Regions from separate parts of the Metabacillus dongyingensis genome, predicted to be linked through region 1. Evidence: riboswitches for the same ligand, from Rfam matches in the RefSeq annotation. Region 1 holds a riboswitch; each other region holds the start of a gene.
The links. A riboswitch is a leader RNA that binds a small molecule or an ion and turns the genes downstream of it on or off. The one in region 1 is predicted to bind S-adenosylmethionine.
Positions count from the first base shown of each region.

Region 2: another riboswitch for S-adenosylmethionine. It lies ahead of K8L98_RS15310 (MetQ/NlpA family ABC transporter substrate-binding protein); the one in region 1 lies ahead of K8L98_RS21680 (methionine ABC transporter ATP-binding protein).
Region 3: another riboswitch for S-adenosylmethionine. It lies ahead of mmuP (S-methylmethionine permease); the one in region 1 lies ahead of K8L98_RS21680 (methionine ABC transporter ATP-binding protein).

Region 1 covers NZ_CP082944.1:4,361,458-4,364,738, reverse strand. Annotated here, with positions in the region: gene K8L98_RS21685 (O-acetylhomoserine aminocarboxypropyltransferase/cysteine synthase family protein) at 1-1,057, shown strand, start outside; SAM riboswitch class I at 1,162-1,273, shown strand; gene K8L98_RS21680 (methionine ABC transporter ATP-binding protein) at 1,442-2,467, shown strand; gene K8L98_RS21675 (methionine ABC transporter permease) at 2,460-3,116, shown strand; gene K8L98_RS21670 (MetQ/NlpA family ABC transporter substrate-binding protein) at 3,130-3,281, shown strand, end outside.
Region 2 covers NZ_CP082944.1:3,123,039-3,126,319, reverse strand. Annotated here, with positions in the region: gene mngB (mannosylglycerate hydrolase) at 1-666, shown strand, start outside; SAM riboswitch class I at 1,171-1,279, shown strand; gene K8L98_RS15310 (MetQ/NlpA family ABC transporter substrate-binding protein) at 1,408-2,250, shown strand; gene K8L98_RS15300 (LLM class flavin-dependent oxidoreductase) at 2,737-3,281, shown strand, end outside.
Region 3 covers NZ_CP082944.1:4,971,332-4,974,612, forward strand. Annotated here, with positions in the region: gene mmuM (homocysteine S-methyltransferase) at 1-477, opposite strand, end outside; gene mmuP (S-methylmethionine permease) at 452-1,855, opposite strand; SAM riboswitch class I at 1,936-2,040, opposite strand; gene K8L98_RS24530 (response regulator transcription factor) at 2,205-2,894, shown strand; gene K8L98_RS24535 (sensor histidine kinase) at 2,891-3,281, shown strand, end outside.

The sequences.
Region 1 (3,281 bases):
TGCGATAACGCTTTCCATATTAAATATTGCCGGAACAGGGGATGAGATTGTCTCTGCCTCAAGCCTATACGGGGGGACCTACAATCTCTTTCAAACCACTTTGCCTAAGTACGGGATACAGACTAAGTTTGTAAATGCGGATGATCCTGAGAATTTCAGGGATGCCATCACACCTAAAACAAAGGCCATTTTTGCAGAAACGATTGGCAATCCAAGTCTGCAGGTTCTTGATATAGAGGCAGTGTCAAAAATTGCTCATGAAGCAGGTATCCCATTAATTATTGATAACACTTTTGCAACTCCTTATTTATGCAGGCCAATCGAACACGGAGCAGATATTGTCATTCATTCGGCCACCAAATGGCTGCTTGGAAACGGCACGACCCTCGGAGGAATTATCGTAGACGGAGGGAAGTTTGATTGGAACAGCGATAAGTTTCCGGGCTTTACGACTCCAGATCCAAGCTATCACAATCTTGTATATGCAGAAGCATTGCCGGAGGCAGCCTTTATTGTAAAAGCCCGCGTTCAGCTCCTCAGGGATTTAGGGCCTGCTATCAGTCCTTTTAATGCATTTCAATTTGCTCTTGGAGTGGAAACACTTCATGTAAGAATGAAAGAGCATATTTTTAATACGAGAAAAGTGGTTGAGTATTTAAATGAGCATCCTGCAGTTAAATGGGTGCTGTACCCTGAAGATGAACAGCACCCTGACAAGGCCCTGGCAGATAAATATTTAGCTAAAGGGGCAGGCGCGGTTGTAGTGTTCGGCATTGATGGCGGCCGTGCAGCAGGCGCAAAGGTGATTAATTCTGTTAACCTATGGTCGCATGTAGCAAATGTCGGAGATGCCAAAAGCCTGATCATTCATCCTGCCAGCACTACACATCAGCAGCTGGATGCAGAAGGCCTGAAAAAATCAGGAGTAACTGAAGACTTAATTCGATTGTCTGTTGGGATTGAACATATAGATGACCTTCTGGAGGATCTTGAACAGGCAATTGAACAAGCAACGGGTGTGAAATCATTAATTGAATCATCCGTCTTTTCGAATTAATAAAAAACTTTTTGGTTGACACCGTCTTTTGGCACATGATAAAATCACACTCGTACTACTAACTCACTGAATTTAAACGTAAACTAATTAAATAAATTGTAAGTCTCTTATCCAGAGAGGTGGAGGGAAAGTGCCCTGCGAAGCCCGGCAACCGTCAATTTTATTGAAAAGGTGCCAATTCACTCAAAGCTGTTATTCAGTTTTGAAAGATGAGAGAAAGGTTCTTCTATAGATATGCCTTTCTGCTCATTTATGCAGAAAGGCATTTTTGTTTTCTTAAAAGTTAAAGGGGAACAAGTGGTTCCGCTTTTCTTAATAAAAACATGAACCTGACGTATTTCGTGCAAAATGATAGTGAGTGGAATTTTGGAAGAAGGTGAATTCATGATTACGTTAAAAGATGTCAAAAAAGTCTTTCAATCAAAAAGCGGAAATGTTACCGCGGTTGATTCAGTTGACTTGAACATAAATCAAGGTGAAATTTTCGGAATTATCGGTTATAGCGGTGCGGGAAAAAGCTCACTGATCAGATTGCTGAACGGACTTGAAAAGCCCACAGGCGGTTCCATTCAAGTAGCGGGAAGAAAGATCGATAAAATCCGCGGAGATGAGCTGAGAACGGCTAGACACGAAATCAGCATGATCTTTCAGCATTTTAATCTCCTTTGGTCAAGGTCGGTCCGGGAAAATATTTCGTTTCCATTAGAAATTGCCGGAGTGAAAAAAGAGCAGCGGGTGAAACGAGTGGAAGAGCTGATTAAGCTTGTAGGGCTGGAAGGGCGGGAAGATGCATATCCATCCCAGCTGAGCGGAGGACAAAAACAGCGTGTCGGTATTGCAAGAGCTCTTGCGAATAACCCAAAAGTATTGCTTTGTGACGAAGCAACATCTGCACTGGACCCGCAAACAACAGATTCAATTCTTGAACTGCTGGTGGATATTAACGAAAGACTGGGTTTGACCATTGTCCTGATTACACATGAAATGCATGTTATTCGTAAAATCTGCCATCGTGTTGCCGTTATGGAGAACGGAAGGATTGTTGAGCAGGGTGAAGTGCTCGATGTTTTCAAAAAACCGCAGCAGTCTATTACGAAGCGCTTTGTGAAACAAATTACGGAGCCTGATGATACGCAGGAAACGATGGAATTGATTCTTGAAAAATACAAACACGGAATGGTTATTCAGCTAACATTTGTGGGGGATTCAACAGAAAGTCCGCTCATTACGAATCTTATACGAAACCATCCGATTGAAGTAAACATCCTTCAAGGGAAAATATCGCAAACTCAAAGCGGATCATATGGTACCTTGCTCATTCATATGGACGGGCAACCTGAAGAGCTTGATAAGGCAATGGCATTTATCCGCTCTCAAGAAGTTGAAGCGGAGGTGATTGCAAATGTTTGAGAATGTGAGATGGGAAAATGTATGGGAAGCTACAAGTGAAACCTTATTCATGACAGGATTCTCCGTGGCTGCAACATTTTTCTTGGGCATTATACTCGGGCTGCTGTTATTCTTAACTTCCAGAGGCGGAATATGGGAAAATAAACCGGTAAATATCATTATATCTGCATTCGTGAATATTTTCCGGTCGATTCCGTTTATTCTGCTTATCATTTTGCTGATTCCTTTTACAAAGGCCATTTTAGATACGTTTCTTGGAGCAAAAGCAGCATTGCCGGCTTTAATTATCGGCGCTGCGCCATTTTATGGACGAATGGTTGAAATTGCTCTACGAGAAATAGATAAAGGAGTCATTGAGGCTGCAAGATCGATGGGTGCAAAAACATCAACAATCATTTGGAAGGTATTAATACCTGAATCATCTCCTGCGCTTATCTCCGGCATTACCGTAACCGCAATTGCACTTGTCGGCTACACAGCCATGGCAGGGGTTGTCGGCGCCGGAGGATTAGGAAATCTTGCATTTCTTGAAGGTTTCCAGCGGAATAATAATGCTGTAACAATGATTGCGACAATCTTGATATTAGTGATTGTATTTATCATCCAATTTATTGGGGACTTTATAACATCAAAATTAGATAAACGTTAGGGAGGAAATTCACATGAAGAAATTATTATTAAGTGCTGTATTCGCAACATCTGCTTTCGCTCTTGCTGCATGTGGTTCAGGAGGCGGAAATGGCGAAGGAGAAGAAACAAAAACGCTGAAAATCGGTGCTTCAAATGTCCCTCATGCGGAAATTCTGGAGGAAGC
Region 2 (3,281 bases), 1.2 Mb from region 1:
GAAGAATGGGATGAACGTCCAGATTCCATTTATCCAATGTTAAGTTTTGTTAGTCTATCCAATGAAGCATATGGTGTGAGTGTACTAACAAATAGTACAAGAGAGTATGAGATTGTCGGTGAAGCATACGACACAATTGCTATAACCTTGTTCAGAGGTGTAGGAGTGCTGGGTAAGGAAGAACTGCTCAGAAGGCCGGGCCGTCCTTCTGGAATTAAATTACCTACTCCAGACTCACAAATGCTTGGAAAACTAACGTTAGAGTTTGCGATTGTTACACATCAGCAATCTGCATTAAAAGCTAATGCTGCACGGATGGCTAAAGAGTACTTAACACCAATTGATCTCTATAACAAAATTCCATTTAATGCAATGAAACTTAATACAGCGGATGTTAAAACGCCGGCCTCTTTCAGCTTTATAAAAGAAGTACATCAGGATTCTGTTTTAAGTACTTTGAAGAAAGCCGAAAAGGATGATCAATTCGTATTGCGTTTCTATAATCCAACCGACGAAGAAAAGGTCGTTTCATTTAAAATAAACCGTTCTATTCAACAAGCATATACGGCAAATCTTAATGAAAAATGTTCTGAAGTTATAGAGGTGGAAGAAAATAAAGTACAATCGAAAATTAAAACAAATCAAGTGAAAACGATTCTTTTTTAAAAGCAGTTTGATAGTTTTTCAAAAAGACACTCTTCTATTTGCACGTGAAGTTACCTTCAACGCAGCAAAAAATAGGGGTGTCTTTTTTATTAACAAATAGAAAGTTAAATCAACCTTGATGTGAGTAAATATGAATAAACCAATTTTTCTTTTTCCTATTTTTCAAAGAGAGAATTTTGGGAGGAGATAAGAATTGCAATGTTATTAGGAATAAATTTTTATGCCCTTAATAAATACAAGAAATAAACAGTAATTACAATGTGTATTAGGCATAATTGATTTAATCAATGCAGTATAGAAAGTAATTATTATTTTTAATTCCGACTTGACACATATGATTTATTGTATTAATTTAATATTAACAAATTTTTCAATTACAGCGCTCACTGGATAACCAGAGGCTTTCACTCAAGTACCCTGAGAACTTGAGATGGAAGCCTTTCGTTCATTTAACATGATTAATTAAGGAGTGATGAATCCATTAATGGATGAAAAAAACATATATTCTTATTTAGAGAGGTGGAGGGAATGGCCCTATGAAACCTCGGCAACAGGCTTATATAAAAGTACTGTGCTAATTCCAGCAAGCATGAAAGTGCTTGAAAGATAAGATGAGATATTCGTTTAATCCGAAACTCTTTCTTATTTTAGAAAGGGTTTTTATTTTACGCAATTTTTGATGGGCGGTGAGAACTCGCAATATTAAGGATTAAAAAAAATTGAAAAAGGGAGAAAACAAAAATGAAAAAATTATCGATTACACTTCTAGCCGGAATCATATTCATTATTTTATCAGGATGCAACATAAACTCAAATGCATCTGAAAACAACAAAATTGTCGTAGGTTCATCTGGATCAGATGCTCAAGTATGGAACTTTATTTCAAAATCAAAAGCAGCCAAAGAAGCCGGAATTGAGATTGAAGTAAAAGAATTTAATGACGGCCTGCAAATTAATGAGGCTACAAATGACGGAATCCTTGATGTAAATGCTTTTCAATCACTATCATATTTTCAAGATTATGTGAAAAGTAAAAATGCAGATTTAGCCGCAATAGCAACAACTTATTTAGAACCAATGGGTATTTATTCTAAACGCTTGAAGTCACTTGAAGAAATTCCGGAAAATGCTGGAATAGCCATTCCTAATGATCCGGCAAATACAGCTCGAGCTCTACGCGTATTGCGAAATGCAGGTGTCATTACGTTAAAGGATGATTTTGATTCATTTGGAACGATTCAAGATATTGTAGAAAACCCGAAAAATATTAAATTTGTTCCAGTAGACGGATCATCTACAGCGCGGTCTCTTCCCGATGTAGATGCCTCCTTAATTGGAAACAGCATTGCTCTTGATGCTGGATTGAATTCTATTAAAGATTCTATTTACCATGAAGAGGTCAATCAAGATACACAGGCAAATATTAATATTCTTGTTACTCAAAAAGAAAACGAAAAAAATGAAAATTTTAAAAAATTAAGCAGTATATATCATTCGAAAGAAGTTCAGGAATTCATAAAGAAGGAATTTGGCGGAACCAAAATCCCAGTAAAAAAACCGGTTGAAGAAATCATAAATAATTAATAATTAATAAAGACTCTTTATCGATGGACTATAGACAACTGATTACTTTATAGAATTAGCTGTTCCTATTCTTCAAGAAAGGGGTTTATTTCGATCGGAGTATGAAGGTGTCACTCTTCGAGAGAGCTTAGGTCTGGAATTTCCGGAAAATCAGTTTGCGTGAAAAAACGCAGAACAAGGAAGAACAGGAAACAGCTGACTTTTTATCTTGATTAGTAGACCTTTGTATAGTCCGAAAATATTTTTATAAAACCAACTTGATTTATCGGAAAAATAAGAATAATATTCTTTCAATGGATCTTAAATTTCATAATTTAAAGAATTGAAAGAATAAAGAATTGCCCACTGGTCAACCGGAGGCGCCCCAGATAAGATATGCATTCTTATCTGGGGGGCCTTTTTTGCAGCTTCTTTTGCTGACTGGACTTCTAGAGGCACATTAAATAGGGCTGTGAGGAAAAGAAATAAACAAGGGGGGAAGAAAGTGTGTCAATAAAATTGAGCATTCTTGATCAAAGTCCGATTGGAGAAAATGATACAGCAGCAGATGCGTTAAAACAAACAGTGGATCTGGCAATACTTGCAGAGAAATGGGGTTATCACCGTTTTTGGGTATCTGAGCATCATAATTCAGAGGAATTAGCTGGCTCTGCGCCAGAAGCTCTCATTTCCTACCTTCTGGCAAAAACCAAACAGATTCGAATAGGTTCTGGCGGAGTTATGCTTCAACATTATAGTCCATATAAAGTCGCTGAAATCTTCAACGTTTTGTCATCTTTAGCTCCAGGAAGAGTGGATTTGGGAATAGGAAAAGCTCCGGGCGGCCTGCCCCTTTCCACAAGAGCGCTTCAGCAAAATCTTTTGAAAGGTGGTCAAAGCATTCAAGAGAAATTAAGTGATTTAAAAAGTCTCATGCATAACAGCTTACATGAGAAACACGAGCTATACGGTGTGAAAGCTTATCCTATTCCTCCTGAACCAGCGCATCTTTTTCTCCTGGGAGCCAGTGAGAATAGTGCGAAGTTAGCAGC
Region 3 (3,281 bases), 610 kb from region 1:
TGCTGACATTCTGGGACGATGAAAATCTTTTAAAGCCTCATCCGTAACCCCATAGTTGCCTGTATACTCCGAACCGTCTGCAAGATAGGCGCCATAGGGACCGATTGATGCCGCAACCAATGGCTTTGGTCTAATAGCTTCCATTTCTTCCTTCCAAAAATCATCTCTTGCTTTTCTTGCAATCACCACTGTTTTTTTTATTAATTGCACAGCTTCTTCTTCTTCGATTCCCCGCTTCAAGAAACCATCGATTGTTGCTTGATAGCTGGCCGTAATTGCACAGTCCGCTCCCGCACGGAAATAGTCTGAATGAACCTGATAAATCGCTTCGGGGTTTTCCAGTAATATTCGGGCAGACCAAAGGGGATCGTCTAAATCACAGCCATGCTGCTCGAGTTCTGTAGCAAGTGCCCCATCAAGGATCATGACGGAATAGTCACTTAAAATGGTTTCAATTGGATTGAGTTTCTGCTGCATATCCTTCTCCTCTTTTCTTAATAAAATGTGTTGCATAATAGCTTCCATAGCAAAACAAAATAAATGAAATGCCGCAATAGAGGGCAATTCGCTGTGCAGGATCAAATGCGATTCCAACCAAAGATGCTAAACACAGCACAAAAGATGCAATCGGCACCAGGGGATAGAAAGGTGTCCGGTAAACCAGGTCCTTTATCGAATGTCCTTGTTTTATATATTGTCTGCGAAAGAAAAACTGTGACACGCTAATACTCATCCATACGGCAACCACGGCTAAACCTGAAATGGAGACAAGAACTATATATACTGTATCTGGCGCAATAACACTTGAGAACAAAGCCAGGGTGCCGCCAAGCATACTGAAAATCACTGCATATATAGGCACACCGCGCTTTGACACTCTTGCAAAAATAGGTGATATGGTTTTCTTATCTGAAAGTGACCAGAGCATTCTGGAAGCAGCATACAGGCCTGAGTTTGCTGCAGACAAAATGGCTGTTAAGATCACGAAATTCATGATATCTGCTGCATAAGGAATACCGATTCGTTCAAATACAGAAACAAAGGGGCTTTTTAAAACTCCTGAATCTGATGCAGGCAGCAGTGCAGATAAAACAACAATGGTTCCAACAAAAAAGATAATCAATCTCCATAATGTTGTCCGAATCGCCATTGGAATTGTTTTTTCCGGATTGACTGTTTCTCCAGCTGCAACCCCTATTAATTCCGTTCCCGAATAGGCAAAATTCACAGCAAGCATCGTCATAATAACGGCAAATGCACCATTTGGAAATAATCCTTCATTTGTGAGATTCGTAAAGAACGGAGCTGAATTGGAATCCGTCAGAGGAATAAAACCTACAATTGCTGCTCCACCCAAAAGAATAAAAATCACTATGGCAGCGACTTTAATCGCTGCAAACCAAAATTCAGATTCCGCGAAAAACTTAACCGTCACAGCATTTAATGCAAAGATTATCAACGCAAACACCGCACTCCAAATCCAGACGTTAATAGATGGAAACCACCTCTGCATCAGCAGCCCCGCTGCCGTGAATTCTGAACCTAACGCAACCGTCCAAGTCAGCCAATACAGCCAGGCTACAGTATATCCTGTCCCTGGACCAATATATTTAGCGGCATAGCTATGAAAAGCGCCTGTCTCCGGCATATGGACGGCTAATTCCCCCAAACAAAGCATAACGAGATAAACGACCAGGGCACCCACAAGATACGACAGGATCGTCCCAAACGCTCCTGCCTGTTGAATCGTATAACCCGTGCTTAAGAATAAACCTGTCCCAATTACACCTCCAAGAGATAACATGACTAAATGACGAGATTGCATTTTCCTTTGAAATTGCTGCTTAGCTTCCATTTTTACTCCCCTTTTTTCACATCCAAAAAAATGAAAAACGCACTCTTTAAAAAGAGTGCGTTACTGACAAATAAAAGGCACGCTTATCTATCAGGTCAATTCACCCGCTGGAGTTAGCACAGTATCTTAATAGACCTGCTGCTGAGGTTTCAAAGGGCCAGTCCCTCCACCTCTCTGGATAAGAAATTATTTTTTTACTACAATAGCAATCTATTGAATCAATGTCAAGATTAGTATGAATATTCCGTTCACTTATGTATTCTGACATCTTGTCAAGCCCATCTATAGCACACAGAATTGTTTTCCTATACAATAATTGTAAAAGAAACCTTATAGTGTGGTGAAACTCATGTTTAAACTTCTATTAATTGAAGATGATTTAACCCTGTTTAATGAAATCAAAGAACGATTAAATCAGTGGTCTTATGATGTTTATGGCATTACAGATTTTAATAAAGTCATGCAGGAATTCTCAGCCGTAAAGCCAGATTTGGTCATCATTGATATTCAGCTGCCGAAGTTTGACGGCTTTCATTGGTGCCGGATGATCCGGTCGCATTCGAATGTGCCGATCATTTTTCTCTCCTCGCGGGATCATCCGACTGATATGGTCATGTCTATGCAGCTTGGTGCTGATGATTTTGTTCAAAAGCCCTTTCACTTTGATGTGCTGATTGCTAAAATCCAGGCCATTCTCCGCCGTGTTTATAACTACAATACAGAGCAAGTAAGTCTGAAAACATGGTGCAATGCTGCGGTTGATTATGAGCGAAATACGGTTACGAACGAAACCGGTTCCGTTGAACTGACAAAGAATGAAATGTTCATTCTTAAACTATTGATTGAACAAAAAAACAAAATTGTCAGCAGGGACAAGCTCATGAACAGCCTGTGGGATGATAGACGCTTCATAAGCGATAATACGTTAACAGTGAATGTCAATCGCCTGCGAAAACGGCTGGATGAAATTGGTCTTGGTCAATTTATTGAGACAAAAGTAGGCCAGGGATATCTTGCGGCAGAAGAGGAAATGGTATGATTCTCCGTTTCTTAAAAGAGCGCCGGAGCTGGATTCTGTTCTTTATTATCATTCATTTTTTTATTCTATTTATCGCTTTCATTGACTCAGCCATTCCAGTGCAGTCAGTCCTGTATATTGTTTTTCTTTCCATGATCGCTTTTATTATCTTCTTATCTGTTCGGTACAACAAAGAAACTGCTTTTTATAAAAGTCTGGCAGATCGGGAAAACAACCTTGATATATCAAGCATTCCAGCTCCGGAAAGCCCGTTTGAACAATTGGTTGAAAAGACGCTCAGCGAACAGGCGCAGTCCCTGAAAAAAGATGCTTTGCACAACAGAATTTCGCTTGAACAGGAAAAAGATGAACTGTTATCGTGGATTCATGAAGTGAAGACCCCGCTCA